Regions from separate parts of the Lysinibacillus sp. C5.1 genome, predicted to be linked through region 2. Evidence: riboswitches for the same ligand, from Rfam matches in the RefSeq annotation. Region 2 holds a riboswitch; each other region holds the start of a gene.

Region 1 (11,247 bases), 830 kb from region 2:
ATCTAAATTTCTCAAGCCAATATCTGTATCTACTAAACATACTTTTTTCCCTTGTAGAGCCAATGCAGTCCCGAGGTTAGCCGTTGTTGTCGTTTTACCGACACCGCCCTTACCTGAGGTTATGACGATTGCTTCTCCCACACTAGCTTCCTCCCTTAGACACATTTAACAATGGTCGAATATTTTTTAACGCATGAATTTGATCGTACGTAATACGCCCATCATAGCCGATAAATGCACAAGCCATGTCTGCTTGATTAATCGCTTTTACATGTTCATCTGACATTGCCTCAACTTGATCGGCAATCATTATATGTGTGGCTTCTAAACGAGATGCCGCAATAATCGCTTCCTTGTTGCCATGTACACCTGCATGCACAATTCCCTTGAGCCTACCAAGGACATATACATTACCACCAGCTTCTACACGTCCATTCGGATTCACATTCCCCACAATTACTAAATCCCCCGAGGCACGTAGAATTTGTCCCGACCTGACCACTCCTACATATGTATCTTGTTGGCTTTCAATCATTTTCTGGTTGCTTTCATGGACAGTCAGTACTTCACTTTGCACTTTTGCTACAATTAGCTGTTCCGATTCTTGAACAATTTTTACTAGCTCTTTTACTTGTTCATCAGAACAGTATCGATAGCCTAAATGTAATTGAACATCCACCTTGCCATCGATACCGCCTTCTGAAACTTTTCGTTTTAGCTCTTCTACTAAATCGGCATACGAACATTGATCGTCTAAACGAAGAACAAAACCGTCCTTTGTTCCCTTCATATTAACTAATTGTTTTTTCATGAATGCCTCACCTCACGTTGCTCTTGTTATTAAGAAACTTCACGTGCTCTCTGTAAGACACGCGCATTAATTAGATACTTGAAGGCCCAACCAAGAATCATTAAAAATAATGTATTAGCAATGATTGTTGGTAGTAGTCGTGATTGTAAGAATTCCGTTAACGGTATTGTTGTAAAAGCGATTAGATAGAAGAATTGATAGAGTACGAATTCTAAAATTGCTACTAAAACAACTGAAATAGTTGTGGTCACAACTAAGTGCTGATGAATTATTTTCACGATAGACCCTGCTAAAAAACAAATAAGTGGATAGAGTACCGAATATAATCCAATAATATCAATGTAAAACACATCATACAAGACACCAAAAAAAAGTCCATACATTACCGCACGTTGACGGCTGTAATAGATGGATATAAATATTAAGTATAAAATTAAAAATCGGGGTACTAGATAATAGATATGTCCACTTACTTCAATCGGTGAAAGCATAGCAAACTCTGGTTCTAGTAAAAATAGCAATACTGCAACAGAGGGAATGAGAAATCGAACCATTACTTTTCCCCCTCTACAGTAGCCTTTTGTGGATTTGATAAATCTACATTTGTCGCGTCACCATCTGAACCATCAATAACTGTCAATGTTCGTTTAGCTATCACAACATTTTCTAAAATTGAAAAATCAGCAGATGGTTTTACATAAGCCATTTTGGTTAAGCCAAAATCATCTGTACTTACTTCTGTAATTTCTCCAATTGGTACACCTTTAGGGAAAATACCGCCAAGACCAGAAGAAACTACTTTTTCTCCTTCTTTCACCGTTAAGCTAGAATCGATTCGCTTCATAATGAGTTCATTTCGTTCTTTATCAAAGCCCTCGATTAAACCGTATGCTTCTTTTTCTCCTAAAACCATCGCGGAAACACGGTAGTTAGGATTGTTTGTATATAAAAGCTCTACTTCAGATGTGAAAGGGGTTACTAGCGTGATTTTACCAACTAGCCCTTTCGCTGTCATAACTGCCATATTTTTTTCTACCCCATGAGAAGAACCTTTATCTAAAATAATTTTTTCTTCCCATTGGTCAGGATTTCTAGCAATAACCGTTGCTTGAATTGGATTAAAAGCTTTTAAACTTTCCGCTTTAGAAAGTTCCATTAGCTTTTCATTTTCAGATTTTAAAACCAATGCTTCGGCTTGTACAGCTGCAAAATCTTCTAAGCGTGCTTTTAAACGTTTATTTTCTTCGTACGTGTTTAAGAGGGAGTCAATATTATTAAAAATACCAGTTATGTAATTTGCCGGCTTCGCAACAATAGATTGTGCGACGCCGACTGTATCTTTAATAATTTGCTCTGGTAAAGTTGCATTCGTCCGATCTCGTAATGAGAAGCTAATCAATGCCACAAGAAAAACCATGCCCACAAGTAGCAGTATTACTTTCTTATTGAAAAAAAACTGTGGCATTGCCTAAACCTCCTTACCCTTTTACTTGTTGTTGACGAATTAAATCAATATGATCTAATGCTTTACCTGTCCCAATAGCTACACAATCTAATGGATCTTCAGCAATAAACACAGGCATATTGGTTTCACGGCTAATAACTTTGTCTAAGTTCGTTAATAACGCGCCACCACCTGTTAACACGATACCTCGCTCCATAACGTCAGCAGAAAGCTCTGGAGGTGTTTGTTCCAACGTTTTTCGTACACCGTCAATAATTGACGATACCGCTTCACGCAATGATTCTGAAATTTCCTTAGATGAAATTTCAATCGTTTTTGGTAAGCCCGTTAATAGGTCACGACCTCTAATCTCCATTTTTTCATCTGGACCTTCAGCAAATGCTGTACCAATCTCCATTTTTACTGCTTCAGCCGTACGCTCACCAATCGTTAAGTTATACGATTTACGGATATATGAAATAATCGCTTGATCCATTGCATCCCCACCGACACGTACAGACTCACTTGTTACGATACCACCTAAAGAAATAACTGCTACCTCTGTTGTACCACCACCGATATCAACTACCATAGACCCTGTTGGATCCCAAACAGGTAAGTTCGCTCCAATAGCTGCTGCAAAAGGCTCCTCAATTGTAAACGCTTCTTTTGCACCTGCTTGGCGAGAGGCATCGATAACTGCGCGTTGCTCAACCGATGTAATACCATATGGCACACAAATCATTACATTCGGTTTTTTCCAATTACCGCCAGAATTTTTACAAGCTTCTTTTAAGTAATATTCAATCATCGCTGTTGTAATATCAAAATCAGCAATAACGCCATCTTTCATCGGACGAATCGCCACGATAGATCCAGGTGTACGGCCAATCATATTTTTTGCATCATTACCAACTGCAACGATATCTCCTGTTTTTGTATTCTTTGCTACTACAGAAGGTTCGCGTAAAACGATGCCCTTCCCTTTAATAAAAACTAATGTATTCGCTGTGCCAAGGTCAATCCCGACATCTTTACTACCTAATCCAAACAAATTGTGTACTCCCTTTCTATTTAAGCCATACTATCGTTGACATAAAATCATACCGTTCATTATAACGGATAAATGCAAGAATTTGTAGTGCCACATACCGCTTCTTGCAGAAAACTTACTATTTTAATTCCCTCGTAAACTAAAAATAGTACGTATAGATTAGCATATTATTTTTTTTCATGTAAGACAACGCATTATAGGCTACCAATTTTTGTGAATGCTATAGATATTTCTATGAATACAATAACGTCATCCAATTAAAAAGGTTCGTTTTGAGTTAACCCACTTTTAAATTTGCTACAACTATACTACTTCTAGATTATACTATAAAAATTTTATCTTTTAAAAACTGATATCTTCTTTGGAAGTATTTACAACCACTTAAAGACTTTGAGACCTTCTGCAGAAATCTAAAAAGCTCTGCAAATATATGCAGAGCTTAAGCTTGTCCAAATAACTTCAATGCGCATTATGATGTATCTGAATGAAAAAACCAACAAGCCGCGTCAAGCGCTTTCTTAGGTTCGTTGCACTTCCTCTTCGTACCTGTCCTGTTACCTATTGCACACGCTTATGGAGAATGTTAACGCCCTTGCCTTCACTTCGCGTAGGAGTTGACATGCCCATTCCTTCATTCAACAACATTTCAATGCACAAACGTATGTAGGAAAGCCTTTACTTTATTAAAACTAAAAATAACCTTTTTCTTTTAAGCTAATAAATTGATGGTCGCCGATGATGATGTGATCCAGTAATTCAATGCCAATAATATAGCCAGCCTCCTGAATTCGTTTCGTTACCTCAATATCTTCTGGACTTGGGGTAGGTATACCGCTTGGATGATTATGCGCACAAATAATAGAAGCGGCAGAGCGCTTGACAGCCTCACGGAAGATTTCTCTCGGATGCACAATAGAAGCATTTAGGCTCCCGATAAATATCGTTTGCTTATGCATAATTTGATTTTTGACATTAAGGAAAAGGACGACAAAATGTTCTTGACTTAGAGAGGTCATATCTGGCATAAGGTATGCTGCGGCATCTTGCGGAGAACGAACGGTAAACTTGTCATCATTTTGCTTTTGAGACAAGCGCCGGCCAAGCTCTATAGCAGCTAAAATTTGAATTGCCTTTACCTCCCCTATCCCTTTAATGGCAATCATTTCTTCAATAGTTGCATGTTTTAAATGGTGTAAACGTTCAAATGTACTTAATACACGATTCGCAAGTGCAAGAACTGATTCTTCCTTCGTACCTGTCCTTAGTAAAATAGCTAATAGCTCCTGATTCGATAAGCTCATTGCACCTTGACGAAGTAGTCTTTCACGTGGTCGATCTGCCATATTGACGTCACGAATCATCGTTTTTGGTAAAACATCTGTTGGCAATAGCTTCACTCCTTCGCAAATTGAATAATATGCTTCGCTATCAATTGCGCAAACAACGCTGCAAGTGGTAAGCCGACAACATTGTTATAATCTCCTTCAATTCGTTTAACTAAAAGGGTTCCCGCTGTTTGAATACCATAACCGCCCGCCTTATCATAAGGGTCTCCAGATGCTACATAAGCTTCTATAAGCTCCTGTGATAAAGTATGGAATATAACTGCTGTTTCTTCTACAAATGTTGTTTCTATACCATTCGGCTCAATGATGGCAACTGCTGTCATCACCGTATGACGCTTGCCTGATAACCGAGATAAGTGTGAAATAGCTTCCTCCCGTGTTTTTGGCTTATGCAGTAACGCATTGTTAAAAACGACGATTGTATCGGCGCCAATAATCGTTGCTGCTGGCACTTTCTTAGCTACATCTCGTGTTTTTAGCAGTGCCACACCTGTTACATAATCCTGCATAGTTGTTGCTTTTACACTTGTCTCTTCTACATCACTTGTTACAATATCAAACGGAAGGTCCAACATAGCAAGCAGTTCCTTTCGTCGTGGTGATGCAGAAGCAAGTACTAATTTATGATTTGTTTCAAACATGATTTCACCATTCCTCCTTCTCTCTATCATAACGGAGAATACGGTTTTTGAAAATTTTCAAAAAATCAAGATAACACTCATATAGCTAACTATTCGACTTAGAATTTCGTTTGAAGACAAGCATTTTTGGACTTATAATGTGCAAATATTTGGAGACGCACGATATTTAAATCACTAGAAATAGAGGTTGCTGCCTTGCCAATACTTTGCCAATCAGCAGGAAGAGTGGAATCCTTCGTTGCCTCTTTAAAATTTAATTTTGTCGTATTTTTATCAGCTAATACTTTTATCACTTCAGCAATTGTCGCCTCCTTGCAACTTTCACCACTAACACTAAACACTTTTTTAAATGTTGGTGGGTCCTTTAAAAACACTAACTCACTTTCTTCGTTCACTATACTTGTCCATACATAAAACTTGCCCTCTACTTCTACAATTGCACTTTCTTGCAATGACGGATGTTCAGAGACAAATGTACTTGCACTTGCATAATTAGAAAATACGCCCGCTTGACTTGCAAAAAACATAGTTGAGTTTGCAGTACCGCCTGTTGTCGGAATTGTTGCGGAGTCTGCCTCTGTTTCAGTTTCGTTTTTCGCTACTTCACTTTCCTTTTTTAAAGAAAATTGGGTACTAGCTTGGAGAACGCCTAAAAAAACTGCAACACCAAAAAGCCCGACAATACCACCAATTAGCATTGCACGCACTACTTGTTTTCTCACTACATGACTAACTATTTTCATACCTTCATCACCTCTTCCTTCAACTATCAAAACGAACATAAAAAAAGACGACACTGTTATCAGCTGTTATTTCATATAAGTATATGTTAGAGAGTATGCTTAAATGCTAATTTAATGCATTACCATTAATAGAAATTGGTGAGGTTCCACATTATATTTTTTACCTTGTTATATAAAGTGTTTGCCTACGCCTCACTAGAGTGTGATTGTTGGCATGAACTTACATAAGTGATAAAAAAATAAAAAAGTCAACCCATTATTGAGTTGACTTTACCTTTCTAATGAAACCTATAATTTGCATGGCGATTTTGTAACATACTGAAAGCAATTGACAAGCCGTTGCTCAAGTAACTATCCTTATCCTTCTAGCAATCCCCTATCTAAATCGCACGCAGGAGTGGAAAAACAGTTGTCACTACCTATGTCCGCTTCCGTCAAGCAAGCTACCGCGCACTTCTGTTAATAAATATAAAGAGCCGGTTACGATTGTTCTACACTTCTTCTCTGATTGCTGTTGTAAAAATGGAATTGTATTTTGCAAAATTGCTTTTTGCGGGGCATGACATAATGCCAACATATCTTGTGCTGACATCGCACGCGGATTATCAAAATCAACAAAATAAAATGTCTCACTAATTTGCTCTAAGTACTGCAAAACTCCTTTTACATCCTTATCACCTAATATGCCGACAACAAAGGTAATAGACTCATTAGGAAACGCTTGGCGAACCGTTTCTACCAATTTTTCTGCACTAGCTGGATTATGCGCACCGTCAAAAATAATATATGGCAACACCTCTTCAAATCGTCCTAAAATGCTTGCCATTTCAATACCTTGGCGTATACTTGCCACGTTGATTGCTACATTTAGCGCAGTCGCAACTTCTAAAAATGCCGTAATGGCTAATGCCATATTATTCGCTTGATGAGGTCCTTTCATATGACGTGTAAGATTTGTGATATGTAAGTCCATAGTCTCATTTTTATAGTTCTCATAGTCATGCATCCGCACAATATGGAATTGATTGTTCAGCTCTAGAACAGGTGCTTGCTTTGCATTAGCTTCTCTCTCAATAATGTTCTTTGCTTCACAAGGTAAATCCCCGATTACAACTGGTCGATGCTGTTTAATAATCCCTGCTTTATGCTGTGCAATGCTTTCAATAGTTGGACCTAAAAATTTTGTATGCTCTAGCGCTATACTCGGAATAATCGAGACAATAGGTTGCACTACATTCGTACTATCTAGTAAGCCCCCCATACCCGCTTCGATTAATGCAATATCGACATCACAATGGACAAAATGCAAAAACGCTGCGACAGTTAAAAGTTCGAAATCCGTTAGTTTACCGCTAAGCCCCGCATTCTTCATTTGATGAAAAACGCGATCCATCTCTAGTGCTGAAATAGGTTGTTGCATTACTTGAATTTGGTCATGCACATTCAAAATGCATGGAGACATGAACTTGCCTACTTTTAAGCCATGTTCCTGCGCAATTGACTCTAAAAATGTTAATGTTGAGCCTTTGCCATTCGTGCCTGCAAGGTGCACAATTTGCAATGTTCTTTCAGGATTCCCTACAAGTGCCAATGCTTCTTCAATCGCTGTAAGCCCTGGCTTAATTACATCATCACTAGTTAAAGCCCATTTTTTCTTATAATCATCGAACTGAGGAATCATTGTGCTCCCTCCTGTATCCATTGGCGAACTTCAGCTATAAAATACAGCGAACCTGTAATCACAACAATATCTTGTTGGTCCTTATGTTGTATGACTTCACTTACTATATATTTCCAATTTTTGTTATATCGTTTGTCTTGATGCGTTGATAACATCGCTAACTGTTCAGCTGGCATGGCATTGGGTAGTCCAATTTGTGTAAAAGATATAGAAGTTGCTACTGCATCCATTAACGCAATACTATTGGCATGGTCTTTATCAGAAAGAGCTGCATAAATAAATCGATAGCGTTGATTTGGATAGACCTTCTGTAATGTTCGAATCAATGCGGCAGTTCCTTCTGAGTTATGAGCACCATCTAATACAATATTATTAGGGAACTGTTCAAAGCGACCTGCCCACTGTGCGTGTTGTAGCGCTTGGCGCATTGACTCTTCGGATAAATGAATAAGCCCTTTTTCACGTAATAAATCCATCGTTGTGATAGCCAGACTCGCATTAGCGATTTGATGCGCCCCTGCCATTTTTAATTGAATATCTGTGAGGTCAAGATGCGCATTGTGATAATGAAATGATTGCATGCCCATCTCCTGCTCCTGTGCAATCACGTTAAAATCATGCCCTAGAACAAGACACCTAGCATGACGTTCATGTGCAACCTTTTGAATCGTAGCAAGTGCTTCTTTATTTTTAACACCAACCACTACGGGTACACCTTCTTTAATAATACCTGCCTTCTCAAAAGCAATCTTCGCATATGTATCGCCTAAAAAGGCCGTATGCTCTAAAGAAATCGTTGTAATAATGGATACAAGTGGTGTTATGACATTGGTCGCATCAAGTCTTCCACCGAGCCCAGTTTCAATTAACGCAAAATCCACTTCTTCATGTGCGAAATATTGGAACATAATAAGTGTGACGACCTCAAAAAAGCTTGGATAGTCCCCATTATAATTTGCCTCAATGATTGAAGCTACGTTATTCATATACTGTAAAAATTGCTCGTCCGGAATTTGTTTTCCATTGATGGTCATACGTTCATTGACACGTGTTAAATGTGGTGAAGTAAAAGCACCAACCCGATATCCTGCATTCTCTAGCATTTCTCTCAGTACATTTACGGTGGACCCCTTGCCATTGGAACCTGCTAAATGGATAGCGCGCAACTTGTTATGCGGGTCCCCTAAACGCGCCAATACTTCACGCATCATGACTAAAGGTTCACGTTTATGATCAATCGCCTTTAATGTAAAAATAAAATCTGTACATGCTTTTATCGTAGTAAACAAAAGAAACACTCCCTTTCACTACAGTATAAAGGGTGACTGGCACACAAACAATTCTGATACAAATTTAAAAACACACAGAAAACCACTGTAGGAGTGATCATTTGTGTGTTTTTAACTAATTTTTTTCAAATAAACAACAAATTATTGTAATTGATGGATGCCTAATAGCGCTCCCATATCATCTAAAATTATTTTTGCATCATTATTTAAGAGTGGCATAACATCCGATCTTTGCACTAGTTCTAACGAATTTTTTAATGTTCTTTTCAGCATCGAAATATCAAAATTTGAACAATACTCATTAATCTTATTTATCACTAGTAAATCTGTACGTGTTAATGAAATCTTCGTATCTTTTTGTCCCTTATTATCCGCTAAAATATGTTTAATAAGAACCCGTCCACTTGCATTTAATAGTCGATAATATTTAGCCTCCGATAACTTTAAAAGATTTGCTTCTATAATTCCCCTAGCGCTCACAAAATCTAAATCATCACAAGCTTTGTTTACTTTCACTACAATTGTTCCAATATTTCCTGACATAATAAACCTCCGTTATTCTTGCATTCAAAGTAAAAGACCATTCTACTCAACATAGAATGGCCATAAAATTAAATAAAAATTTCATTTAATGGTAACCAGGCGATCATAGTTTGAAAAATACTCATTTCTCTTCACCTTAGACCCTAGGCTTTGCGTCCTACCCTTTCGGATAGTTTGCCTTTATCTATTATACTAACTAAAATAGATAATACTATATATTTTTTCCTAACTCAATACATAACTTTTGATGCATAAAAAGAAAAACAGCAAATGACTATTTCGCCATCTGCTGTTTCTTCAAATCACTATGCTATTACATGTTTTTTAATTCTTCTAAACGTTTTAATACTACTGCATGTTTCTCTTCATAATCCGCTAATTTTTCGCGTTCAGCATTTACTAATGCTTCTGGAGCCTTTGAAACAAATTTTTCATTGGACAGCTTACCAGTGACAAGCTTCACTTCTTTCGCCCACTTTTCTAGTTCTTTTTCTAGACGAGCGATTTCTTCTTCTAGATTGATAAGACCTACAAGCGGTAAGAATAGCTCTGCTCCCGTTACTACTGCCGTCATTGATTGACTCGGAGCCTCTAAGCCTTCACCAATTGTTAACGGCTCAGGATTACAGAATTTTTCTAAGTAGGCTTTATTCGCTTCAAGAGTAGCAACTGTTGCACTATCTTTAGCAGAAATGAACAACGGTACTTTTTTGCTCATAGGTGTGTTAACTTCCGCACGAATATTACGCACCGAACGTATAATATCCATAAGGAGCTTCATATTGTCTGCTTCTTCAGCAAAGTGAAGATCCGTACGCACAGTAGGCCATGCTGCCACTGTAATTGACTCACCTTCATGAGGTAAATGTTGCCAAATTTCTTCTGTGATGAATGGCATAAACGGATGTAATAGACGCATTGTTTGGTCTAATACGTAAGCTAGTATAGATCGAGTTGTTTTCTTAGCAGCCTCATCTTCACCATTCAGCGGTAGTTTCGCCATTTCAATATACCAAGAACAGAAATCATCCCAAATGAAATTATATAGTTCACGACCTACTTCACCAAACTCATAACGTTCTGCTAATGAAGTCACACGTTCAATTGTTTCATTCAAGCGCGTTAAAATCCATTTATCGGCTACTGATTTTTCACCAGTTAAGTCGATTTCATCATATGTCATTCCATCCATGTTCATAAGTGCGAAACGGGAAGCATTCCAAATTTTATTAGCAAAGTTCCAAACAGATTCTACTTTTTCCGTTGTATATCGTAAATCTTGGCCTGGAGATGAACCTGTTGCTAAGAAATAACGCAGTGAATCCGCTCCGTATTTCTCAATAACATCCATTGGGTCCACACCATTACCAAGTGATTTACTCATCTTACGTCCTTCGCCATCACGTACCAATCCGTGGATTAATACATCTTTGAATGGGCGTTGTCCAGTAAATTCAATACCTTGGAAAATCATACGAGATACCCAGAAGAAAATAATATCGTATCCTGTTACAAGCGTACTTGTTGGATAGTAACGTTGATATTCTTCATTTGCCTCGTCAGGCCAACCCATTGTAGAAAATGGCCATAGTGCTGATGAGAACCATGTATCTAACACATCTTCATCCTGTGTCCAATTTTCTGCGTCTGCAGGCGCTTCTTTACCTACGTAAATTTCACCTGTTTCATTGTGAT
Region 2 (11,247 bases):
ATTGGTACGATGTTCGAAAGAATTGTAGAAACGACAAAAATTATTGCTGAAAATAATGCCAATTCATCTGCAAGTACAGAAGAATTATCTTCAAGCTCTCAGCAAATCATGGTGGCAATGAGAGACATTTCGTTCATTTCACGTGAATCTGTGGAAATGTTTGAGGAGCTAGTTGAAATTAGCGATGACGAATTAAGTACAATGGATAAATTAGTGCAAGAAGCAGGCAACCTTGTCAGCTTAAAAATATAGAGAAATCGGTGCCAGACACTAAAACAATTCAAAATTGTTTTAGTGTCTGGCACTCTTTCATATATTCTAGTAAAAGCTAATAGGGGTAGATATCCATGGACAAACAAAATAGCAAATACAGATGGGTAGTATTTGTTGTTGTATTGTTAACTTATTTGTTAATGGCGAGCCAACGCACAGCGCCAGGATTAATTACAGACCAATTAATGAGTGATTTTCAGGTCACGGCAGCAACGATTGGCTTATTAACAAGTATCCAATTTTTTGTATATACAAGCTTACAAGTACCAATGGGGATTTTGGCTGATCGTTACGGCCCTAATGCTTTTTTAATTTTAGGGGCGACACTTACGGGGATCGGTACAATCATTTATAGTCTTAGTACACATGCACTTATGCTATTTTTTTCGAGAATACTGACTGGAGTAGGGGATGCAACAATTTGGGTTAATATGGTGCTTATTTTGGCACAATGGTTTCATCGCAAGGAGTTTGTACGTTTAATTGGTCTGGCAGGTATGACTGGAAGTCTAGGGTTTTTATTGGCGACAGTCCCCTTCTCCACGTGGATTGATTTACTAGGTTGGAGGATGGCCTTTTGTAGCGCAGGACTACTATTGACCCTGTGTGGCCTAGTCCTTTATTTTGTACTTGTAAAAAAGCCTAAAACACGCTTTATCAACGAGCAAATTTTTGTAACCGATGAAGAACAACGTGATAAAACATCCGTATTACTGAAAAGAATATTTACCAATCCCCAAGCATGGGCTCTATTTTTTTGTCATTTTGGCGTAGTAGGAGGTTATGTAGGATTTATCAGTTCCTGGGCTGTACCATACGGAATGAGTTTATATGAAATGACACGTTCGGATGCAAGCCAATTGATTATGGTTGGTCTTATTGGGGCACTAATCGGAGCTCCTCTAACTAGTTGGCTGGCTAGCAGGCTAGATACGATTAAAAGGCCTTATATTGTCGTGCATAGTATTGTTTTACTTAGTTGGTTTACGTTTCTTATATGCAATGGACATCCAGCTTTTTTCTTGCTGTTGGTACTATTTTTTATCATCGGCTTTGGGTATGGAGCAAGTGCATTAACATTTGCGGCTGTACGGCAATCATTCCCTTTACACGAAGCTGGTGTAGTTTCGGGATTTGCCAATACAGGAGGCTTTTTAAGTGCCGTTTTGTTGCCCATTATTTTTGGTTATTTATTAGATCATTTTCAAGCTGTTTCAGGTTATGTAGATGATGGCTACTACTATGGTTTTATAGTGCCAGTTCTTTTCTCCATCATTGGTTTGTTTGGTGTGCTGTATTTTAAGGAAAAGCGTAGTATCTAAAGGTGTGGAATTGAAAATGAGAGCCACAATCTAAAAATAAAAGTTTATAAATTGTATTTATCGGAAAAAATGAAATTACTGTGAATGAATAGAAAGCTCTAGTTGTTAAATTTATTATACTAATAGAGCAGTTTAGTTGAAGAAATAGAAGTAGAAGGGTATTTTAAATAGGTAAACTAAAGTGGAAATATAGCGGTACTATATTGGTAAATTTTTTGTTCCACTTTATGTATGGAAGGAGTATTAGTGTTTTGGGAATAACAAGTATGGTCGGATACGTAATTATAGGTGCATTACTTATTCTTTTATTAGTATTCATCTTCGTCATGATAAAAGGGGCAAGAAAGTAAGTGCCAGGTACTAAAACAATTCTGAATTGTTTTAGTGCCTGGCACCTTTTATTTTTGTCTTTTTTCAGCCATTTCTACAAGTCGTTTCGTGATTTCTCCACCTACGGAACCGTTCGCGCGAGAAGAAGCATCTGGCCCAAGTTGTACGCCGAATTCTTGTGCGATTTCATATTTCATTTGATTAACAGCTTCTTGTACACCAGGAACTTGAAGTTTATTGGAACTTCGATTTTTATTAGCCATTTTTCTCACCTCCTTGTGCTATTAGAATGGTCGGCAGTTTGATTTTCATACATTTAAAAACAAGGAAATGTGCAATCTACATACTATAGGCGAGGAATAATTGCAAAGCTAGCTAAAAATACAATTTACTCTGTTATAATAAAGCCTGGCTCTTATAAATTCAGATTTTGCAAGGAAATCAAGGAGGTTTTGCTATGACGAATAATGATATTTTGATTCGTTTACGATATGCACTAGATATTAAAAATACGGATATGGTAGAAATTTTTAAGCTTGGTGGTATGAAATACACTAAAGAGGATGTATTAAACATGCTTATCAAAATTAAAGAAGATGAAGAAGATATCCCAGAGAATTACATTAAATGTAATAACAAAATGGTAGAGGCATTTTTAAATGGTTTAATTACTTTTAAACGTGGCCCTCAACAATCAAAACAAGGTCCACAGGAAGGGCCACCACCGGTTACAGGGAAAGAAAGCCCAAATAATATGCTTTTGAAAAAAGTGAAAATTGCAATGGCTTTAACAACGGAAGATATGCTTGATATTTTATATGAAGGTGGCGTAACAGTATCGAAAGGTGAGTTAGGCGCGATTTTAAGAAATCCTAGTCATCGTAATTACAAAGAATGTGGCGATCGCTTTGTGAGAAACTTTTTAAAAGGTTTAACATATAAATATAGAGATTAAGTATTAAATTGTTAAAGTGAATTGTGGTCGGATGCTTACCTACAGTAAGCGTCCCGCCTTTGTTTGTATTGGATGAAGTACATAATAACAATAAAAGCAATAAAAAATAAATTGTAAAATCACCATTATTTTCTTTGAACAGTTGATAAATGTGACGGAATTGTGTACAATGAAATTGACACAAAGTTGTCACAAATGGAAAAGAAATGTTCATGAATAGAGGGGTGCTTTTTATGATATTTTTTGATTTTATTTTAATTGCTATTTCTTGCATTAGTATTCCATTAATAGTTGCTGTTATGTTAGACATTTTTTATGCAGAACGTAAAAAAGTTCGTTTTTCATTACGCCGTACTTCTGTATGGTATATGTGCGTTTTTGCATTATCCTTTATTCCAGCTGTCTTACTCGTAACACAACTTGCATAATTGAATAAACATTTAGGGGTAAGTGTTTATCAGAAATTTAAGCAGCAATAACGTATGTTTACGTTGTCGCTGCTTATTTTTTGTCAGGACTTTTTACAATAAAGAAGAATATTTTTACATAGTAATTATTTCATTGTTTGTACATAAGTAGTAAAATAAGAGCATGGACTAAATAGTAATTTTGGAAGCTGTATTGATTATTTTTTACTATTATGTTAATTTGAGGAGAAATAAGGGCAAATCTACTGAAAGGTAGAGACGCAAAGCTACAGGTCTAAGGCAGATAACGCTATGATGGCTGGGTTGCAAAAGATTAGTAGTTATTGGGATTTATTATTTTTTTATCTTTAATAACCTATTTCTTTTGAAATAGGTTATTTTTTTTTGACCTATAAAATATAAAGAGGAGGAATTATCTATGCAATTTTTAAAAAATGTTTCATTGAAAAACAAATTATTACTTACAGTTTCAATTATTGTTTTAATGTTGATTTCTATCGTCACAACGCAAAGTATTAGTGAGCTTAACAAAAGAATGAATGTAGATTTGGAACAAGAGTTAAAAAGTGTTGGTATATTGACAGCTATGAATCTCGATAGTGATCAGATAAAACATTTATTAACTGAAAAAGGGGAAAGTAATCCCGATTTTAAAAATCTCCAAAAACAGCTAGATATGATTCAGGAAGAACAGGGGATAATGAGCTGGAGTTATATTTGGGATATGAAAGATAAAGGTGTTAATCCGATAGGGTATACATCCAACTTGAATGAGGTTTATGAAGCTGGTGAGATTTTCGAAGATTTAGCAGATGAACATGTAGCAACAGCTAAGCGTGCAATTGACAGTAATCAGTCTGAAGTGACGAACGTATTCGAAGATCAATTTGGTGCTTGGAGAACAGTATTTACTCCTATTAAAGATGATAATGGCAAAATGATTGCCTTATTAGGTATTGATTATTCCGCAGATTACATAAATACAATCATTAAAACAAGTATGACAAAACAAATTGCAATCGCAGTTGTTGGTTTGATTATTTTACTAATTTTACTTTACATAATTATCGATCGACTATTAAAACCTCTTAAGAAAGTAGTCGATGTTGCAAATCAAGTGGCAAATGGTGAATTGCAACAAGTTGAATTAGAAATTACAAAAGATGAAATAGGGAACTTATCGCAATCTATTCAAACGATGGTTACCAATTTGCAACATATTATTTTAAATATTAGAAATACATCTAATCATGTTTCTTCTGCTGCAAGTCAGTTAACTGTCAATGCAGGAGAGTCGTTTAACAGTTCTACCGATATTGCAAAGGATATGAAACGTATAAATGAGAATGCGGAAGCATCTATGGTGATGACAGAAGAAACTGCTGCAGCTATGGAAGAAACAGCAACAGGTATTCAACAAATAGCTGACTCAGCAAATACTGCTGCCGAATCATCTATAGCAGCATCTCTTGCTTCTGAACGTGGAGATAAAGTCGTGCAACAAGTTATATCCCAAATGGAGCTAATTAATGGTTCAGTAGAACAAATTGGCAAAACCATTAATGGCTTACATGTTAATACGAATAAAATTAGCGATATTGTGAGTCTTATTACAGCAATTGCGGATCAAACTAACTTACTTGCTTTAAATGCAGCTATTGAAGCAGCAAGAGCAGGAGAACATGGTAAAGGTTTTGCAGTGGTAGCAGATGAAGTGAGAAGGTTGGCAGAGCAATCCTCGCAATCAGCAACAGAAATATACAATCTAATTAGTACGATTCAATCCGATTCAAATGCTTCCATTGTCGTGATGGAAAAAGGAAAAGCAGATGTAAAAGCAGGTATGGAATATACAGATGAAGTAGGGGAAATCTTTAAAGAAATTCTTACATCATCGGAAGAAGTCGCTAGTCAAATTCGTGAAATTTCAGCAGCCTCTCAGCAAATTTCTGCTTCGTCAGAGGAAGTTGCAGCGTCTGTCAATAACATTAAACAATCAGCGGAGCTTTCATCAGAGTTTTCATCTAATGTGTCAAAAGCGACACAGGAACAATTAACGACGATGCAAGAAGTGAAAGAGGCTTCTTCTTCTTTAGGAATAACAGCACAAGAATTACAAGCGCTTGTAGCAAAATTCAAATTGGAGAATGATGAAAATGGAAAATAATTTAGCACAAAAAAATGTTCTGATTACTGGTTCTAGTAAGGGCATCGGAAAAGCAATTGCACTTGCATTCGCAAAACAAGGTGCCAATGTATTGATTAACTTTATTGGTGACGATCATGAAGCAGAAGAAGTGCGAGCACAGGCTGAAAAGCTAGGTGTACGAGCTTATAAATACCGTGCTGATGTATCAGACTCTCATCAAGTACAGGACATGTTCCGATACATGGATAGTCATCTAGGACAGATTGATATTCTTGTAAATAATGCAGGATTTGCACAAGCTTCTAGCGTGCTAGATTTAACAGACGAACAATGGGACAGAATGATTAAAGTACATCTTTATGGATGTTTTTATAATTGCCGAGAAGCAGCGAAACGAATGAAGGAACGAAACAAAGGCAAGATTATTAATATTTCTTCAGATATTGGTAGTCTAGGTTGTGAAGAGTTTACGCATTACTCAGCTGCAAAAGGCGGCATTAATGCATTTACGAAAGCTTTGGCAAGAGAATTAGCGCCCAACATCTTAGTAAACGCTGTAGCTCCTAGTGGGACACTCACAGATATCCTACAAGAATTTGGAGAGAACTATATTGAAGAGGAATCTGCAAAGTATCCATTAAAACGCTTGGCACAACCTGAGGAAATCGCAAAAAGTGTACTTTTTTTAGCCTCTGACAACGCTGATTTCTATACAGGTCAGATTTTAACGCCTAATGGTGGAGTAGTGATGAACGGATAATGTAAGAACTAAGGAGCAATAAAAATGTTGAATATTTTAATCTTTAGCGTGTACTTAATTTTTATTTATTATATTGGTTATAAGGGGTATAAACGCGTTAATACGGCAGAAGATTTAATCGTAGCCGGATGGAGCATGCCTCTCTCAGTTGTGACGGGAAGTTTAATTGCGGCTTTATTAGCCGCTCCGTTCTTTTTTGCAGCTGTCGGTTCTGGTTATACGAGTGGCGGCTTTGAGGGATCAGCGACGATGGGTGGTTTAGGGACCTGTATGATTCTTGGTGCGCTTATATGGACCAAACCGCTTAGAAGATTAAAAGGATGGACATTAGCAGACTACTATGGCTTAAGATATGGTAGTAAAAAGTTAGGAGCTTACACAGGGATTGTAATGGCTATCGCCTTTGGAATCTTTAATGCAGCAGCTTTAACGGTTGGTGGAACGTATATTATCCAGCAATTGCTACAAATAGATTTTGTTCCAGCAGCATTATTATTTGTATCGTTAACAGCACTGTATTCTGTAATTGGCGGTTTATGGGCTGTAGCCTACACAGAAATCGTACAAGGTGCGCTAGCAGTAGCTGGTATTTTAGGTATTACCATTTTTGTGTTTATTTATTATCCTGATGTGACGTTTAATCCGGAGTGGTGGAATATAAGTGAATTGTTTAATAAGGCAGGAGCTGAATTTTGGACGTTATATCTAGTATTAGCGCTTGGTGATATCCCTGCTGTTGACTTAGGTCAAAGGGTAGCCGCCGCGAAAAGTCCAAAAGTAGCACAACGCAGTATGATTATAGCTGGTATCGTTATTATAGCGATTAGTTGGATTCCTGGCATGTTAGGTGAAGCCTTTAAAACAATTTATCCTAATAGCACAAATCCAGAAACGTTAATGCTAGCATTTGCACAAGGATACTTTCCTCCTCTTTTAGCTGCAATCTTTTTAACAGCAATGGCAGCGATGGGAATGTCGACTGTTGCCGCATGTTATGTTGCAACTTCTGGTATTATCACAAAGAATATTTATTTAGACTTTATTAATCGTAATCCTAATCCTAAAAATTTATTGAGATTTTCAAGACTTGTGATTTTAAGCAGTGCAGTATTAGGCTTAATCTTGGCTGTTAGCTTTCAAAAAGTAATTGATTTAGCTTACTTAGCTTGGGACGTAATATTCGTGACGATTTTTTGGCCAATTGTCTTAGGTCCATTTTGGAAGCGGGTCAGTACGCCAGCTGTCTGGGCAAGTATATCGGTCGGGCTGATCTATTATATAATCACAACACTAACTTTTGTACCTAGTTTATCCATACAGTCTGAAGGCTTTATAGGTTTAATAAACGAATTATGGCAGGCACCTGTTTTCTCTGGAGTAGTTATTTCAGGTATAACGATTGTGATTGTCAGTTTGCTTGTGCCACCTTCACAACATGTGCTAGATATGCATAAAATTGAAAAAGATAAAACATTAGATAATGTAGGCAGTAAGGACGAGCTAGTGAAACAACAATAAGCTCTGTGTTAGCTTAAAAAGACTTGTTCAACAACACGAAACACTTGAGGATACCAGTGTTTCGTGTTTTTTATTATCCAAAAATGAAGCATGAAAAGAGAGATAGCTGAATAAGATTTCTACTATAGAGATGTATTTTCCCTATCTATTATTTTGTTGAAAGTGGGATAATAATGAAAACAATCTTTCTAGTATTGTTAGGTACGATATATTTGTTTTTAGCAATGGCAATGGATGCTGAATTCATAAAAAAATTGTACTTTTTAATTGGCATAACCTTAGTCATCATTGGCGTAATACGTTTTATTAAATGGAAATATCATACTTTTAGAATAATGGCGGAGCGTAAAAGTGCAAGTGAAGAAGAGTTAAAGAATATCCCTCATACCCATGGCATCATTGCAAGTGATGCTTTACATGCATTATTACTGAATGAGCAATCCAAAACACTTATACTGGCAGTTAAAGAAGATTGGGAAGCAGAAGTAGTAAAGAAAGAAGTCCGTTTTAATGAAATTTATGAGGTAGCGATTGTAGAGGACGGTCATATTGTGGCAAGAACTAGTAATGGTTTGTTTAATGACTCTTTACTAGCGGGGGACCATCATGTTTTAGTAGAAGAAGCGGAGATTGAGGAAGAAGCATGTGAGGAACAGGAAGTGTCCCAATTAGCTTTAAAAATGGTGGTAGACAATCTAAGCGATCCAATTATAGAGTATATCTTTTTAGAACAAGAGGATGGCATTTCAATAGAAGATGATACGTATATCGAAGCAATGGCGTTGTGTGAACAATGGTATCAAAAGGTCAGTATTATTATCAAGCACTATGAATTAGAGCGAGTACCTATCCGACATTGGCAATAATCCTATACTAGATGTCATCTAGCCTAATAAAAAAGCTATCACGAAGACATTCGGATAGCTTTTTCCTTGTATTAAAGTGTGAATTTTTGTAGTTGTGTGTTTAGCTCTTCAGCCATTTCAGCTAATTGATTGGCACTCTTTGAAATTTCATCCATTGTTGCAGCTGTTTCTTCAACAGTGGCCGTTGTTTGCTCAACACCAGCAGCGGATTCTTGTGAAATAGAAGCCATTTCATCAATCGAGCCATTAATCGCTTCGGAATGTTGGGAAATTTTTGTTAAGTTATTTGAAATCACATTAATATTGTTATTCATATCCTCGATCGCTTGAGAAATTTGATCGAATGTATGATTCGTTTGATTTAATTGTGCTGTTCCTTTTTTTACTTCTTCATAACCAGATTGAAGGGAATTTGTGACATTGCCTGTTTCGCTTTGAATGCGATGAACGATTGTTGAAATATCTGTCACAGAGAATTGTACTTGTTCTGCCAGCTTACGCACTTCATCGGCAACTACTGCAAAGCCTTTGCCATGTTCTCCTGCACGTGCCGCTTCGATGGCAGCATTTAAAGCAAGCAAATTCGTTTGGTTAGAAATTTCATCGATTACAGAAACCAATTTTGAAATTTCAGCAGACTGTTCGTTTAAACCTTCTACCTTTTTTACGGAATCTAACACAATGTCATTAATAGTTGCCATTTGTTGTGTAGATTGAACCATTAATGTTTTCCCTGTGTTTGTTAAATCATGTACTTGCCCCGAATGCTCTTTCAACTCAATGCCTTCTTGCGTTGTTTCATAGATATGGCGTTGGAACGTTGTCATAGTTTCAGCTAAATCGCTAGCTGTAGAGGCTTGTGTTTCTGTTCCAGTCGCAAGCTCTTGCATGGTATAGGAAATTTGTTCCGTACCTGTCTGAACTTCATTAGAAGATTGCGCTAATTCCTCACCGCTTGCAGCTACTGTTTCAGATACATTATGAATAGAGCTGATTGTATCTTTTAATTTTTCATTCAGGTCATTGGCAGAAAGCATTAAGTGACCAATTTCATCTTGACGGGTAACGGAAAACTTTTCATTGCGTAAATTCCCATCAGCTAATTCCCTCATATGATGGGAAACTACAGAGATCGGTTTAGAAATTCTACTTGCTGTAAAAATAGCGATAAGAATTCCTATAACTGATAAGATAATACTTACAATGACCCCAACGGTATTATTGCTTGAACTAGTGGATACGACATCGTTGCCGACCTTCGTAATGGCTTCGGCGCGTTTATCAGCTACTTCTTCATAGCCAGTGCGCACTTCAGTTACAAGATGATTGATAGCTGTTAAATTTTCTAACGCTAATTGTTTATCACCTTGCTTATATACTTCAAATACTTCACTATTTACTCGGTTGCTCCATTCACGAGCCATTTCTACGAGTTTTTCCCGTTCGGGCGTATTTTCATACTTTTCGACGATAAGGTTATTATCTTCAGCAATTTTACGGTATTCATTAAACGTCTCTATGTATTTTTCATCACCGGATACAACATAACTTAAGGCGGCAGATAATCGGACGCTCGTAGACATTGCTAGATTTTTACTTGCAGTTAACACAATTAAATCTTCTTCAACGAGGACTTTAGCCTGTTTCTCCATGTTTGTATTAGAAAAATAAGTATACGTAGTAAAACAAGCAAATAATACTAATAACATAATAAATGTACTTAATAAACGTGCTTTAATTGTTTTAAATTGAAATAAACGATTCATTTTTTCCATCCTTTAGCTTTTTCTTTAAAACTTATCCTACTCTATTTATTCTATTACTATTTGAAAAGAAAAGTAGAATTTTTTTGTTGAAAATACTAAAAAAGGTTTTTTGGCATAATTTAATTCATATTTTTCAAATATTTTTGTCTGTTTGCTAAAGGTGTGTATCTAATTACCTATTGTCATGGTGTTTTTAGAAAAAATAAATTTGACAATACTATACAATTTTTCACAAGTTCTATAGAGGATATCAAAAAACTGCAAGAGGCTGGGATAAAAGAGAAAAAGTGTTAGATGAACCTAATCAATCTAACACTTTTTTGCTATGCCGTTGTTGCCCGCTACGGCGGTGCTTTCCGCTCAGCACCGTAAGCCGCAACCCGCGTCTTACATTGTGTGCTGTTCTGAGCAGGATTCACCGCCTCCGCTACCAACAACTAGTGAATTTAATTTATTGTAAAAGCAAGAATAGCTATTGTCCCAGCCTCTTGCCTTGTCTTTAGAGGTATCCATCTGATTTCGCTGTGAATGGAGCGGTTGCCTAGTTCTTTACTGCTTATCTTTTTTTGCTTGACGTTCCCATTGCAATAAAGATGGATATGGATCAAATGCCCATTCTGTTCGACCATTAAATTTGTAAATGCCGTAATGAAGATGTGGAGGGAATTTTCCAGATGTGCCTTCTTTTCCATAACCCGAGCTGCCTACATAACCGAGTACTTGCCCTGGTTCTACAACATCTCCAACCTTTATGTCCTTATGATAGCTCCCAAGATGGGCATAATAGTGATAAGAATTATGGTTATCGCGAATACCAATTCGCCAACCTCCGAATTGATTCCAGCCTTTGACTTCGACTACACCATAGGAAGTGGACAGT
Region 3 (11,247 bases), 350 kb from region 2:
TGTTGTAATGAGCTTTACTTCCTTTGCTCCTGTAACAGGGATATGGATGTAGCCGTGATCTGTGTTTGCTTTGAATACATCACTTTCAAATTTTTTCTCGCCATCGACCCAAACTTCAAACGTGGCAGATGAAGCTTTGCCTTTTGAAACTTGATCAATACCGATGTAACTTTCAAAGAAGGTAAAGCCTTTACCTTCTATGTTATATACGATTTCTGCGTTTGCATGTGCACCGAGTCCTTTGGCATACGTTGCCTCAACACCTTGTCTTAATAACGTAATGGTGCCACCTGCAACAGATTTATCTTTTTGTAATGAACCCCAACCAACTTTGGCAGAGCTAGCTGTCATATCAGAAATATACTGCATATCACTTACAACATTGACAGTCATAGTTTTTGTTTCTTGGATGCCTTCATCGTTGATTTCATAGACAACTTCGTAGATTCCTTTTTTTGTCATATCTACTGTGTTCGATTTAATAACGACCGTATTCGTGATATCTTTGCCACTATAGGAAATTGCTTTAACATAATCCATAGGATTGAATGTTTGATGTAGCTTGACTGTAACCTTATCTTCAATAGATAGGGTAGGGGTAAATGCCTTTACTTCTACTGGTTGAAGTGCAGTTAATTGTTTATCATAGCCAACAACTTTGTACGTGTAATTTTTTGTACTATCGATATGTTGATCGATAAATTGTTGAGTACTTGTAAAGCCGATTAATTCATTATCTCTAAAAATTTCATAACCTAAAAAGTCATCTTGCTTTTCTTTATCAACGGATAAATAGAGCGTATTTGTTTTGGTAGCTTGGTTTGATGCCAATGTTACGTTTACTGCTTTTCCTTTCAAACCATTCCCTTTATAGTCGACCGCACTATTATTTAAATACCATATTTTTTTATCTGGTTTTGGATACTTACTTGTTTTTGCTCTTGTTTCGTCCGTTACGACAAAGCCATGACGAGCAAAGTGTTCACTTAAATCTAAACCGAGCGCTTCAGAAGAAAACTCGACTAAATATTGTTGTTTAGAACGTTCGCCATCTGTTAGCGTGACATTTTTTTCGCGGTAAAGAGCGTTTAATTTTCCCCAATAGCCAGGGCTATACATTTCAAGTTGCCAGTAAACGGCTAGTTTTTCAAACAAACCTTGATCGTTATAATCTTTTGTGTTTTTTTTCAATACGTTTTTATAAACATTCGCTTCATATGGAATGCGTCCATCGATTTTCCCGTAAAGTGCTGACATATGCTGTGGAAGCATATTGTTTGTTACTTCGCCGATTGTTCGTACACCTATATCCATACGGTGACCGATTTCATGGATAAGCCCCCATGAACCGCCTTTTTCTTCTATCGGAACTAAAATATCAGCCACAACATCATCCAGTGTGCCAATATGATCGCCAGCTGCATACATGTACGCATAAGGCTGTGCAAGTCGTACGTTTTCTCTTATTAATTTTGGATCATGTTTTTCACTGCGCCCATCTAAACCGTAATACTTAAATAATTCGTCCATAAGGCGATTATACGATTCAATGGTTTGGAGTGGGCTATAGCCATTTTCTATATAGGTTTTGTAAGCACCTGTTGCAGTACCTGTCCAAAATAAATGGTCACCAACGACTTCTACAATATCAAGCACTTTGCGATCTTCAACATTTGGATGCTTCGCTATATCTTCATCAATTTTTTTCTTATAGTCGATTAAAAATTGTTTGAACTCCTCTACGTTTGTAGACTTTGTTGCAAATGGAATTCTCTCAACACCTTCGAATCTTAAGGTCGGTGCTTTACCTTGCTGTTCCGCTGTATAAGGATTTTCAATATAGATTGTGCCACCAGGTGTAACGGCCTTCTTATTATAAGAAGTTTTAGGGATGGCAGGAACAGTAATGACGTTTTTACCGACTTTTAAGCTGACACCTTGTCGCCAACTATTCCAAGCACCTTCTTGTTGTGAAAATGCCAAGCGTGGTAACGGACCAGTTGTTGATGCGTCAACGTAAACGGTAATTTGATCACCCGGTTGGGCAGCAAGGCCAGTTGGTTGTAAATTGTTACCGAAGCCGAATTTCAATTGTTGATTGGCATGTTTGACCATATCCCCGTGTTGCTCGGCTACTATAATTCTTCCTTCTGTAACCACTTCACCGTTCATTATTTTTTTAGCTAATTCGATATTGTCTTTATAAGTAGCATATAGTGGATGTGTTTTCGCTTCTTCTTCTAATGCGTTAATATGTTCGATGCTGTTGAATGCAGGGGAAACTGTATTCATCGTTCCGTCAGTAAATAACTGCGCCATTTTATCGTTTAATGCATCTTCTTTATAGAAGGCTAATTCACAAAGTGTTGCCCAATTTTGATTGGATTTAGTGAATTTAAATTTCACCCGTTTAAATGTCGTCGGTGCAAATTTTGCCTCTACTAATCCTGCGACCATGTTATGTTTACCTGTTGAGACAAGTTCATAGGTTTCGCCTTTTGACGTTTGGGAAGCGTAAATTTCAAATTCCTCGGCAAAGCCTTTACGGTCAGAAGGTCTTGCTCCATAAATAATACGATTTAATGTAACAGGTTCTATAAATTCAACTTCTACTTCATTTGAGAATGTAGCTGTGTTGCTTTTATTTGTTTCCCAATATGTATGAACATCGCCATCGATGGCATTTTTGATAATGGCGCTCGCATAGTGTCCGCCATTGTTGGTAATTTCTTTAATGTTTGCCTTATCCATTCTAAATAACTTTGAATACGCTTCGTTGGCATAATGGCTAAATGACGAAGTTAGTGCAGTTGTCGCTGTAATTTTTTCATTGCTTAGCAGTGCTTTCGCATTGTCAATATCTTCTTTGAATTGTGCGTAGAAGGGGTGGCCTTGGGTTTCGACCTCTAATTGATTGATAGCATCTATGGTGTTGAATTTGTCACTTACAGCGCTCATTGTACTATCTGTAAAGAGTGTCGCCATTTTGTCAGAGACAGGATCTTCTTTATAAAATTGAAACTCGGATGCACTTGCCCAATCTTGATTTGCTTTCGTAAAAACAAATTTTAGTCGTTTAAATTCTGTAGGATTGAATTGGATTTCGACGATATCTCCAGTAGAACCTGTATATTGTCCTGATGAAACGAGTGTAAAATCATCGCCTGTATCTGTAGTGGAGCTATAAATTTCAAACTGCTGTGCAAAACCTTTTCCTTTTGTAGAAGATTGACGAGCTGCATAGACAATTCGATTTAATGTAGATGCTTCATGGAACTGAATGATCACTTCATTAGTGAAGGAGGTACTATTGGGTTTCCCTGTTTCCCAATGGCTGTTCATATCACCATCAATCGCTTTATCTATAGTAGAACTTCCATATTTTCCGCCGTTGTTCGTAATCGATTGAATGTTTGCTCTCGCTATTTTAAATACGTCATCGTATGCTTTTAAAATATCTGTTCCGTACAATTCAAATTTTTTCACCGAAGCGATGGAATAATTAGTACGAGCTTCGGCTGAAGTTTTAACTATATCTCCACTTGGATTTTCAGTGGCTAAAACATTCATTGGACCACCGACTAAATTTAAAGCAAGGGCAGATACTGTTACAATCTTTACTACTTTCATCTAAATTCCTCCTTATGCATTTTTCTTACAGAGTACATAAAAAAGCTACTCAAAAAAGAGTAGCTTTATTTTAAATAAGGCAATCATAAAAAATCCCACATTATAATAAATAGCACTAAAAAATGCCTTTCGTAAATTATATTAATATACAATTATCAGTGGGTTGTGTGTTACGTCCTTACTAAACAAAAAGTAGTATGTACTCTTCGGCAACTGGCAGACATAGTTATTAAAAACCTTAGTCCCTATAGCTTTGCGTCCCTAAATTTCTTTAGGTTTGCCTATTCAATTTTCTACAATAAAGAATAGCATAAGGAAAATCATTGCCAAAGTACAATTTGCACTATATTTTACCACCTATAATTCGGGTAAAATGGCGAGGTTTTTTTTATTGGGCGAAAAATAATGTCATTTAATGGTGGTTCATTTGTTATGTGTAAAAGACTTTAGTAAGAGAAAAATGGTTTATCTGTAAACTACTTATGTCATGGGTACTGATATTGAAAATATTTACAATAGGTGAAATAATAGATTTGATACTATTTAATGAAAGGAAATGGACTACATGTTATATAAATTAAATAAGTCCTCCTGGGATTATGAAAAGGTAAAAAGAGTGAGTCTTGATGCGATTGGTTGGAAAGAGAAGGATTTAGAAAGGTTAGTATCTAAACATCTGCAAGATTTTATTTCTAGCAAAGATTTAATGACAATATTTAACGAGCGTCCAAGACAAGAAGAACCCGATATTTTAGCAGTTGATAAAGATGGCGATTTATATATATTTGAATTGAAAAGATGGGGTTCAAATCAAGAGAATTTGCTACAAGTATTGAGATATGGTCAATTATTCGGCAATAGTAGTTACGATGAGCTCAATGAAAAATACCTCAAATATAGCCAAGGTAATATATCGTTAATGGATGCCCATAAGCAGTATTTTGATAAAGACGCAAGTAATCAAATTACCCAAGAGATGTTTAATAATAAGCAACATTTCATTGTTATGACAAATGGCTTAGACCAACAAACGGTAGAAGCAATTATTTATTGGAAGAAGAATGGTTTGACTATTGATGCCATTGTCTACTGGATATTTGAAGTCAATGGTGAACATTATATTGAGTTTAATATGTATTCGCCAATTGAAAGTTATTTAGAATATGAGAGTAGCGCCTACGTTTTAAACACGAATCATACCAATAATCCACTAACGACAGACGAAATGTTAGATGAAAAGAAAGCAGCGGCTTATCATAAAGGATGGCAAGAAAAAATAGAAAAGATTCAAAAGGGCGATATTGTATTTCTTTATAAAAGCGGCGCTGGCATTGTAGGATACGGAAAAGGTTCCGGTAAATATAACAAGCAAGATTATAATGGCTATACTAATGCAGAGACAAATACACCTTTACAAGATTTTTGTAAATTAAAGCGTCCATTAAGTGCTTCTGAAATGAAAGCTATTTGTGGACAAGGTTTTAACTTTAGACAAACGATGTTCTCAATTAGTGAAGAAAATGCCAATAAATTAATGCGAGTAATTCAAAAACATTACTTGTAACATTTTAGGAGCGATATTTTAGCCGTTTAGCGTTACCGCGGTTAACGAGCTTCCATCACCATTTACACAATCTTCTACGTCATTATGCGTAGGAGGTTTTTTATTTTTGTTTGAATAGCAAGCGGCAGCGATATTGAACTGTAATGTTTAGTTCATCTTCCGTTCATTTTCAGTTCATGTTGTGTTCATGTTGACTCTATATTCTAAGAATGTAAAAAGAAATAGGAGGGGTTTAAAATGAACCTAGCTTTAAAAGAAATGAAGAAAAATAAAGTGCGATTTGTGATTTTAGGTTCGATTGTTTTTCTGGTGAGTTTATTAACCTTTATTATTTCGGGTTTGGCAAATGGATTATCGCAAGACAATGCTGCGCTTATTAAAGATTTGCCAGCGGGGCAGTTTTACATGAATGAAGATGCAGATGAAACATATAATCTGTCTAGAATAGATAGCAGTACCCAAGATGAAATTTTAAGCAAACAAAAAGATGCTGTTGCCTTTTCTATTCAAATGGGCTTTATCAATGATAAGGCAGGAAAGCAACAAAGCGTGGCATTTGTAACAGCTACCGATTCGCCGTTATTTGCAAATGTTAAACATGAAGAAATTATTTTAGATAGCTCATTAAAGGATAAAGGTATACAGATAGGCGATACAGTAACGAACAATCAGTTTAGTGGCAAGTTTATTGTAAAAGATTTTGTTGAACAAAAGAAATATAGCCATGCGCCAGTAGCCTATATTAGTATGGAGGATTACCAAGAAATTTATCGAGTTAAAGAAATGCAATTAGTGTTTACACCAGATGGGGATGCCTCACAAGCGTATACAGGATTACAAGCTTTTTCAAAAAGTGATTTTTTAAATACGATACCGAGTTATAGCGCAGAACAAATGTCTCTTAATATGATTGTCTGGTTTTTAGTTGTCATTAGTGGCATGCTGTTTGCAATCTTTTTCTATATGATGAACGTTCAGAAGATTGGCTTATACGGTATTTTAAAAGCAATTGGTTTAAAAACAAGTAAGTTATTCAAAATGATTTGGACACAAATGATTGTGATTACTGCGATTTCTCTGGTGCTATCTATTACACTAAGCCAAGTTTTTAATCAGTTTGCACCACAAGGAATGCCATTTAGTTTAAGTTTTGCTACAATAACGCAATTGTCGATTGTATTCCTTATTATTGGATTTATCGGGGCTACCATTTCAGGGATCCAAATTAAAAAAATTCAACCATTACAAGCGATACAACAAGGAGAGGTCTAATATGACACAATTTACAATGGAGAATGTTAGAAAAACGTTTACAAATGGTGAAGTGCAGGAAGAAATATTAAAAGGCATTAACCTGACCCTGAAGGAAGGTGAAGTAACAGCATTAGTGGGCGCTTCAGGTTCTGGTAAAAGTACTTTGCTAACGATTGCAGCAGGTTTGCAACCTACAACCGATGGGCAGGTAATCTTTGAAGGGAAAAACATGACGACATTAAGTGCAGATCAAGTTCGACAAGTACGGGCAAGTAAATTTGGCTTTGTCTTTCAATTTGCACATTTAGTTCCGTTTCTTACAGTAGAAGAACAGCTCCTGCTGATGTTGGAAGTATCTGAAACGCCATTAAAGAAACACGAGCAGCAAAGAGAGGTAGAGCGTATTTTAAAATTAGTAGGGATGGATCATCGCAAAAATGCCTATCCTTCTTCATTATCAGGTGGGGAAAAGCAACGAGTTGCGATTGCCCGAGCGATTATTCATAAACCGAAAGTGCTCTTTGCAGATGAGCCAACAGCAAGTCTCGATTCGAAACGGTCGAAGGACGTAATGGAGTTAATTCGAAATCTTACTAAAACATTAAATATCACGACGTTAATGGTTACACATGATGAAGAAATGCTTATGTATACAGACCAAGTCATTAAAATGAATGACGGTAAAATTTTGCAAAATGTAAATTAAAAAAATGCGCAGAAAGTGTTAGATTGATTAGCTTCAATCTAACACTTTTTTGCTGCGCCGTTGTTGTCCGCTACGGCGGTGCTTTCCTTTCGCGACCGTCGATAACGCGCAGAATGCTCGCGTCTTATATCGTGTGCTGTTCTGAACTAGAGTCATCGCCTTCGCTCCCAACTACTAGTGAACACTTCTAATTTTTTATTTTTGCAAAAGCATTAATGGCTAAGTTCGCATAATAAAAAATTTATGAACATCTTTCCTCTGTCTCTTATTTTGCAGTAAGCGTTAATCCTGAGAAGTCAATTCGAATACTTTACTGAATCGGAACTAATATTTCGCATAAATGATTATCAATCATTTGCGACGTATATCTTTCAATTATTGGTTCTTGTCTCATGATTAGCTGATGTTGCTCGATTTCTGAAAAGACAGTGCTCCAAAATGTGCTGATTGCTTCTTTAGTATGGTCGAGCAAGAAAACAGCGTATTTCCCGCCACTAAATATACCAACATGTGCAGGTTTTGACACATGGAAATTATCATGAATCATTATGCCAACATCATAACGGCATTGCTCTTTAGGTGTTATTTCGGGATTATCTTGCGCTATGCCGAATATGGCTGATTGGTTCAACAAGTCATTTAAATGTGCCCATTGTTTAAAAGACTCCATTAACCCTTTGTTTTGCCGTTCACCATATTGACCAACGTTTCTAAAAAAGGCAATTTTTGAAGCGGGTAATTCTTCAATTGTGATTTTCATTGTATCGTCCTCCTTCTTTAGCTAAGGTAATATGATTAAAAATGTTTCTCAAGAACTTTTTTAAAAGTAATGAAATGTTTTAATTCTTCCGTATTCTATTATTCAAAGCAAATTTGCAAGAACCCATTATGTGGATGATGGCATTTTTTATGTTTTCTATGTCATACCTTCTAATTAGGGGGAATGCATGTTGAGAAAAATAGTAATGTTTGTTGGTGTATTGCTAGTAGCTATAGTTACTTTTAACCTTGTCGATAGGCTTTTAGCAGCCGATACTTCAGAAAATAAAGAAGGGCAGGGTTCATTCGTTAGTCAAGAACAATTAAGTATGGCTACATTGAAAGATAAGTTGCGTGCAATATATGTTGGAGTAGATGTGAAAACGACACCAAAGAAAGAATTGGTGTTACAAGTTGTTGCGGACGAAGATTATTTTAATTTGGTAACAAAGGATATGGAACCGATTGCCAAAAGTGTAATAGCAAACTCTCCATTTATGGACTATACGCTTGTTTTTGAACGCTGGGAACTAACCTCACGGGATGAAGAGGATATCAATCTCGATAATGGGGTATCCAATTTTATTAAAACGATTGTGGAAAGTCTTGAAAGTTATACAGTATTCAAACATGTAACGACGGATCACCAGTCTTTCATTACTATCCAAACGACAATAGATAGTTCTGAGAAAGACGCGGAAAAATTAGCGCTGGAGATGGAAGAGACAGTTTATGAAATAATTAATTTTCAAAACCGAAATGAGCAATCACAGAAGCGTACATATGACATTAAAATAGTGAGTGCTCAGGGAAAAGTATTAAATCGATAAATGGTGAAATTGTGTGGGTGACAGGCACTAAAAAAAGCCGTAACATGCGCTAAGTGCGACATGTTACGGCTTAAATTGTATGAGTGACAGGCACTAGCTTTTTAGGAAATCGGGTTTAGCGAAGCTTGGGTTAGGGTATTGGTAGAAGCCTTCACCTGTAGCTCGTCCTAATTTACCTTTATCGATATACTCTGTTTTCAATAGGTTAGCTAATTTTTTCATGTTTTCATCCCCTGTAGCGGCAGCTTTTGCTTCTACAATGTTATGGGCTGTATTAATACCTACAACGTCTAAAATAGCAAATGGTCCAAGAGGAGCGCCAGTACCAATCATCCATGTTTTATCAATTGTTTCAGGGTCAGCTACTTCTTTCACTAATAGCATTTCTGCTGCATCTAAAAATGGCACTAATAAAGAGTTTAAAATATAGCCAGGCTGTTCTTTATATAAAGGTAGTGGTACCATGCCGATTGCACGTGCAAATTCCACCACTTCATCAAATACTTTCATATCTGTACCTGGGTGTTTCATAATTTCAGCAGTATTGTTTACCCAAATAGTATTAGCAAAATGTAATGCTAAAAATTTCTCTGGACGCCCTGTTGCTTCTGCAAATTGGCTAGGTAATAAAGTCGATGAGTTCGTAGCAAAAATTGTTTTTGCGGGTGCAACTTTACCAAGGTTTGTGTAGAATTCAGTTTTAATTTTTACAACTTCAGGAATAGCTTCGATAACTAAATCAGCATTTGCTACAGCATCTGCTAAATCACTATTAAATGATAGACGAGCGTAAGCAGCATCCACTTCTTCCTGTGTGGCACCTAAATCGTGCTGGTACAATGGTTTTAACTTTGTAATACGCTCTTGCGCATTTTTTAAAGCTTCGTCATTAATATCGTATACAGTAACGTTAAATCCTTTAAAAGCAGACTGATAAGCAATCTGGCTTCCTAAAACTCCGCTTCCTGCTACAGTAATATTTTGATAATTCATCTGACTTCCTCCTCTGATAATGTTACATCAATATAATAGTTTTGTTACAAAATGATTTCCTTGTTACACTCCCATAGTACTGCTTCCAACGAACTAAAATCAAATAATAAACTCAATTATTATAATGATATAAAAATATGTCTGATTACTATAAAAAATTATCTCCTTAAAGTATGTGCTGATGGGGAATAAAAATAACGGCGCTACCATTTTTTTTAGATAGAGGTCTCTGATACTAGATGAGTACTGTACAAAGGTTGTTATCGTGAGTTGAAAGGACTATACAAGATGAGTAGTTATCCCTTTAGTGAATAAATTTATTAATTAATTAGACCTATGTAACTAATTATTTAGACGGTGAATTTAGTTTTTGAAATATAGGACTTTATTATAATTTTGAATAATTTTTACATATATTTATAGATTTGTTAACAGATGATTTAGTACACTAAATTTATGAATTGAAAGGGGAAAGAAAAATGAAGAAAACGATTTTAGCTGGAGCTTTAAGTATTGCTTGTTTTACAGGAGGTTTTGCTACACAAGCACAAGCTCAAGGCAATGACAATATTGCCAATATTATTCATCCAAATCAGGTTGTTGTAGCAACAAACCAAGCGCAGTCTATGTCTTATCAAGATATCTACAAAATGCTATTACTTTCAGAATTAGGTATTGACAATCCTGATAATATGACTGTAGTAACAACTAAAAATAGCATTACTTTGAAAATTTCACTAAAGGCAGTAATGGATAGCTATTCAGATGGGTCAAACTTATATCCTGAGGGTGAAAAAGAGTTTAAAGAAAACTACGAAGAAATTAAAAAGCTATTTGGTGATGCTATGCAAATGCGCTTTATTCAATCTGGTAATAGTTACAAAGCTGAAGTTTATGCAGAAGGGAAATGGCAAACTGCAAGTAATAAAGATGTGAATGATTGGTTGACAGTATTAAACCGTGCAGATTTTGATCTTAAACCAGGTGGTTATTTTACAGATGCAATTGGTCACTGGGCTGAAAACTATATCCAATTACTTTATCAAGCTGGAATAGTGACAGGTGTTACGGATACAACGTTTAATCCGAATGGTCAAGTAACACGTGGACAATTAGCTGCAATGATTTTCCGTGCTTCAGGACTAGATGTTAATGAAGATTATGAAGGTCCAGCTACATACAAAGATATGCAAGGCTTCTGGGGGGCAAAGGAAGTAGCGATTTTACAAGAGTATGGATTACTCGAAATTTTTGATGGTGAAAATTTTGAACCAAATAAACCGGCTACACGTGAGGAAATGGCTCATGTAACGGCAAGCTACTTGGAATCAGTGGAATTCGATGTAGAAAAGGCTAATAAAAATAATACTTTTACAGATAAAGGTGACATGCGTCAGGAAGCGGTAGCATCGATTGGCTTATTACAGCAATTAGGAATTATTGAAGGCGCAAATGGTAAGTTTAATCCAAAAGGCAATTTGACTCGTGCGCAATTTACGAAAATCTTATCG

What was found. A riboswitch is a leader RNA that binds a small molecule or an ion and turns the genes downstream of it on or off. The one in region 2 is predicted to bind cyclic di-GMP.
Region 1: it holds a riboswitch for cyclic di-GMP, as region 2 does, so the genes downstream of both, I5435_RS15875 (hypothetical protein) here and I5435_RS20050 (methyl-accepting chemotaxis protein) in region 2, are expected to answer to the same signal.
Region 3: it holds a riboswitch for cyclic di-GMP, as region 2 does, so the genes downstream of both, I5435_RS18270 (NPCBM/NEW2 domain-containing protein) here and I5435_RS20050 (methyl-accepting chemotaxis protein) in region 2, are expected to answer to the same signal.

The regions. Positions count from the first base shown of each region.
Region 1 is NZ_CP066226.1:3,236,188-3,247,434, forward strand. It holds gene minD (septum site-determining protein MinD) at 1-141, opposite strand, end outside; gene minC (septum site-determining protein MinC) at 143-811, opposite strand; gene mreD (rod shape-determining protein MreD) at 841-1,365, opposite strand; gene mreC (rod shape-determining protein MreC) at 1,365-2,276, opposite strand; gene I5435_RS15845 (rod shape-determining protein) at 2,290-3,309, opposite strand; gene radC (RadC family protein) at 3,999-4,670, opposite strand; gene I5435_RS15855 (Maf family protein) at 4,703-5,296, opposite strand; gene I5435_RS15860 (hypothetical protein) at 5,395-6,039, opposite strand; gene I5435_RS15865 (bifunctional folylpolyglutamate synthase/dihydrofolate synthase) at 6,455-7,720, opposite strand; gene I5435_RS15870 (bifunctional folylpolyglutamate synthase/dihydrofolate synthase) at 7,717-9,009, opposite strand; gene I5435_RS15875 (hypothetical protein) at 9,151-9,552, opposite strand; cyclic di-GMP riboswitch class I at 9,640-9,741, opposite strand; gene I5435_RS15880 (valine--tRNA ligase) at 9,866-11,247, opposite strand, start outside.
Region 2 is NZ_CP066226.1:4,061,914-4,073,160, reverse strand. It holds gene I5435_RS20075 (methyl-accepting chemotaxis protein) at 1-252, shown strand, start outside; gene I5435_RS20070 (MFS transporter) at 348-1,595, shown strand; gene I5435_RS20065 (alpha/beta-type small acid-soluble spore protein) at 1,994-2,188, opposite strand; gene I5435_RS20060 (YehS family protein) at 2,383-2,880, shown strand; gene I5435_RS20055 (hypothetical protein) at 3,114-3,308, shown strand; cyclic di-GMP riboswitch class I at 3,534-3,619, shown strand; gene I5435_RS20050 (methyl-accepting chemotaxis protein) at 3,727-5,475, shown strand; gene I5435_RS20045 (SDR family NAD(P)-dependent oxidoreductase) at 5,465-6,217, shown strand; gene I5435_RS20040 (sodium:solute symporter family protein) at 6,242-7,735, shown strand; gene I5435_RS20035 (hypothetical protein) at 7,909-8,601, shown strand; gene I5435_RS20030 (methyl-accepting chemotaxis protein) at 8,673-10,367, opposite strand; gene I5435_RS20025 (M23 family metallopeptidase) at 10,917-11,247, opposite strand, start outside.
Region 3 is NZ_CP066226.1:3,708,730-3,719,976, reverse strand. It holds gene I5435_RS18270 (NPCBM/NEW2 domain-containing protein) at 1-3,630, opposite strand, end outside; cyclic di-GMP riboswitch class I at 3,836-3,922, opposite strand; gene I5435_RS18265 (PDDEXK family nuclease) at 4,196-5,194, shown strand; gene I5435_RS18260 (ABC transporter permease) at 5,432-6,466, shown strand; gene I5435_RS18255 (ABC transporter ATP-binding protein) at 6,468-7,154, shown strand; gene I5435_RS18250 (AraC family transcriptional regulator) at 7,465-7,914, opposite strand; gene I5435_RS18245 (hypothetical protein) at 8,105-8,743, shown strand; gene I5435_RS18240 (3-hydroxyacyl-CoA dehydrogenase) at 8,837-9,736, opposite strand; gene I5435_RS18235 (S-layer homology domain-containing protein) at 10,216-11,247, shown strand, end outside.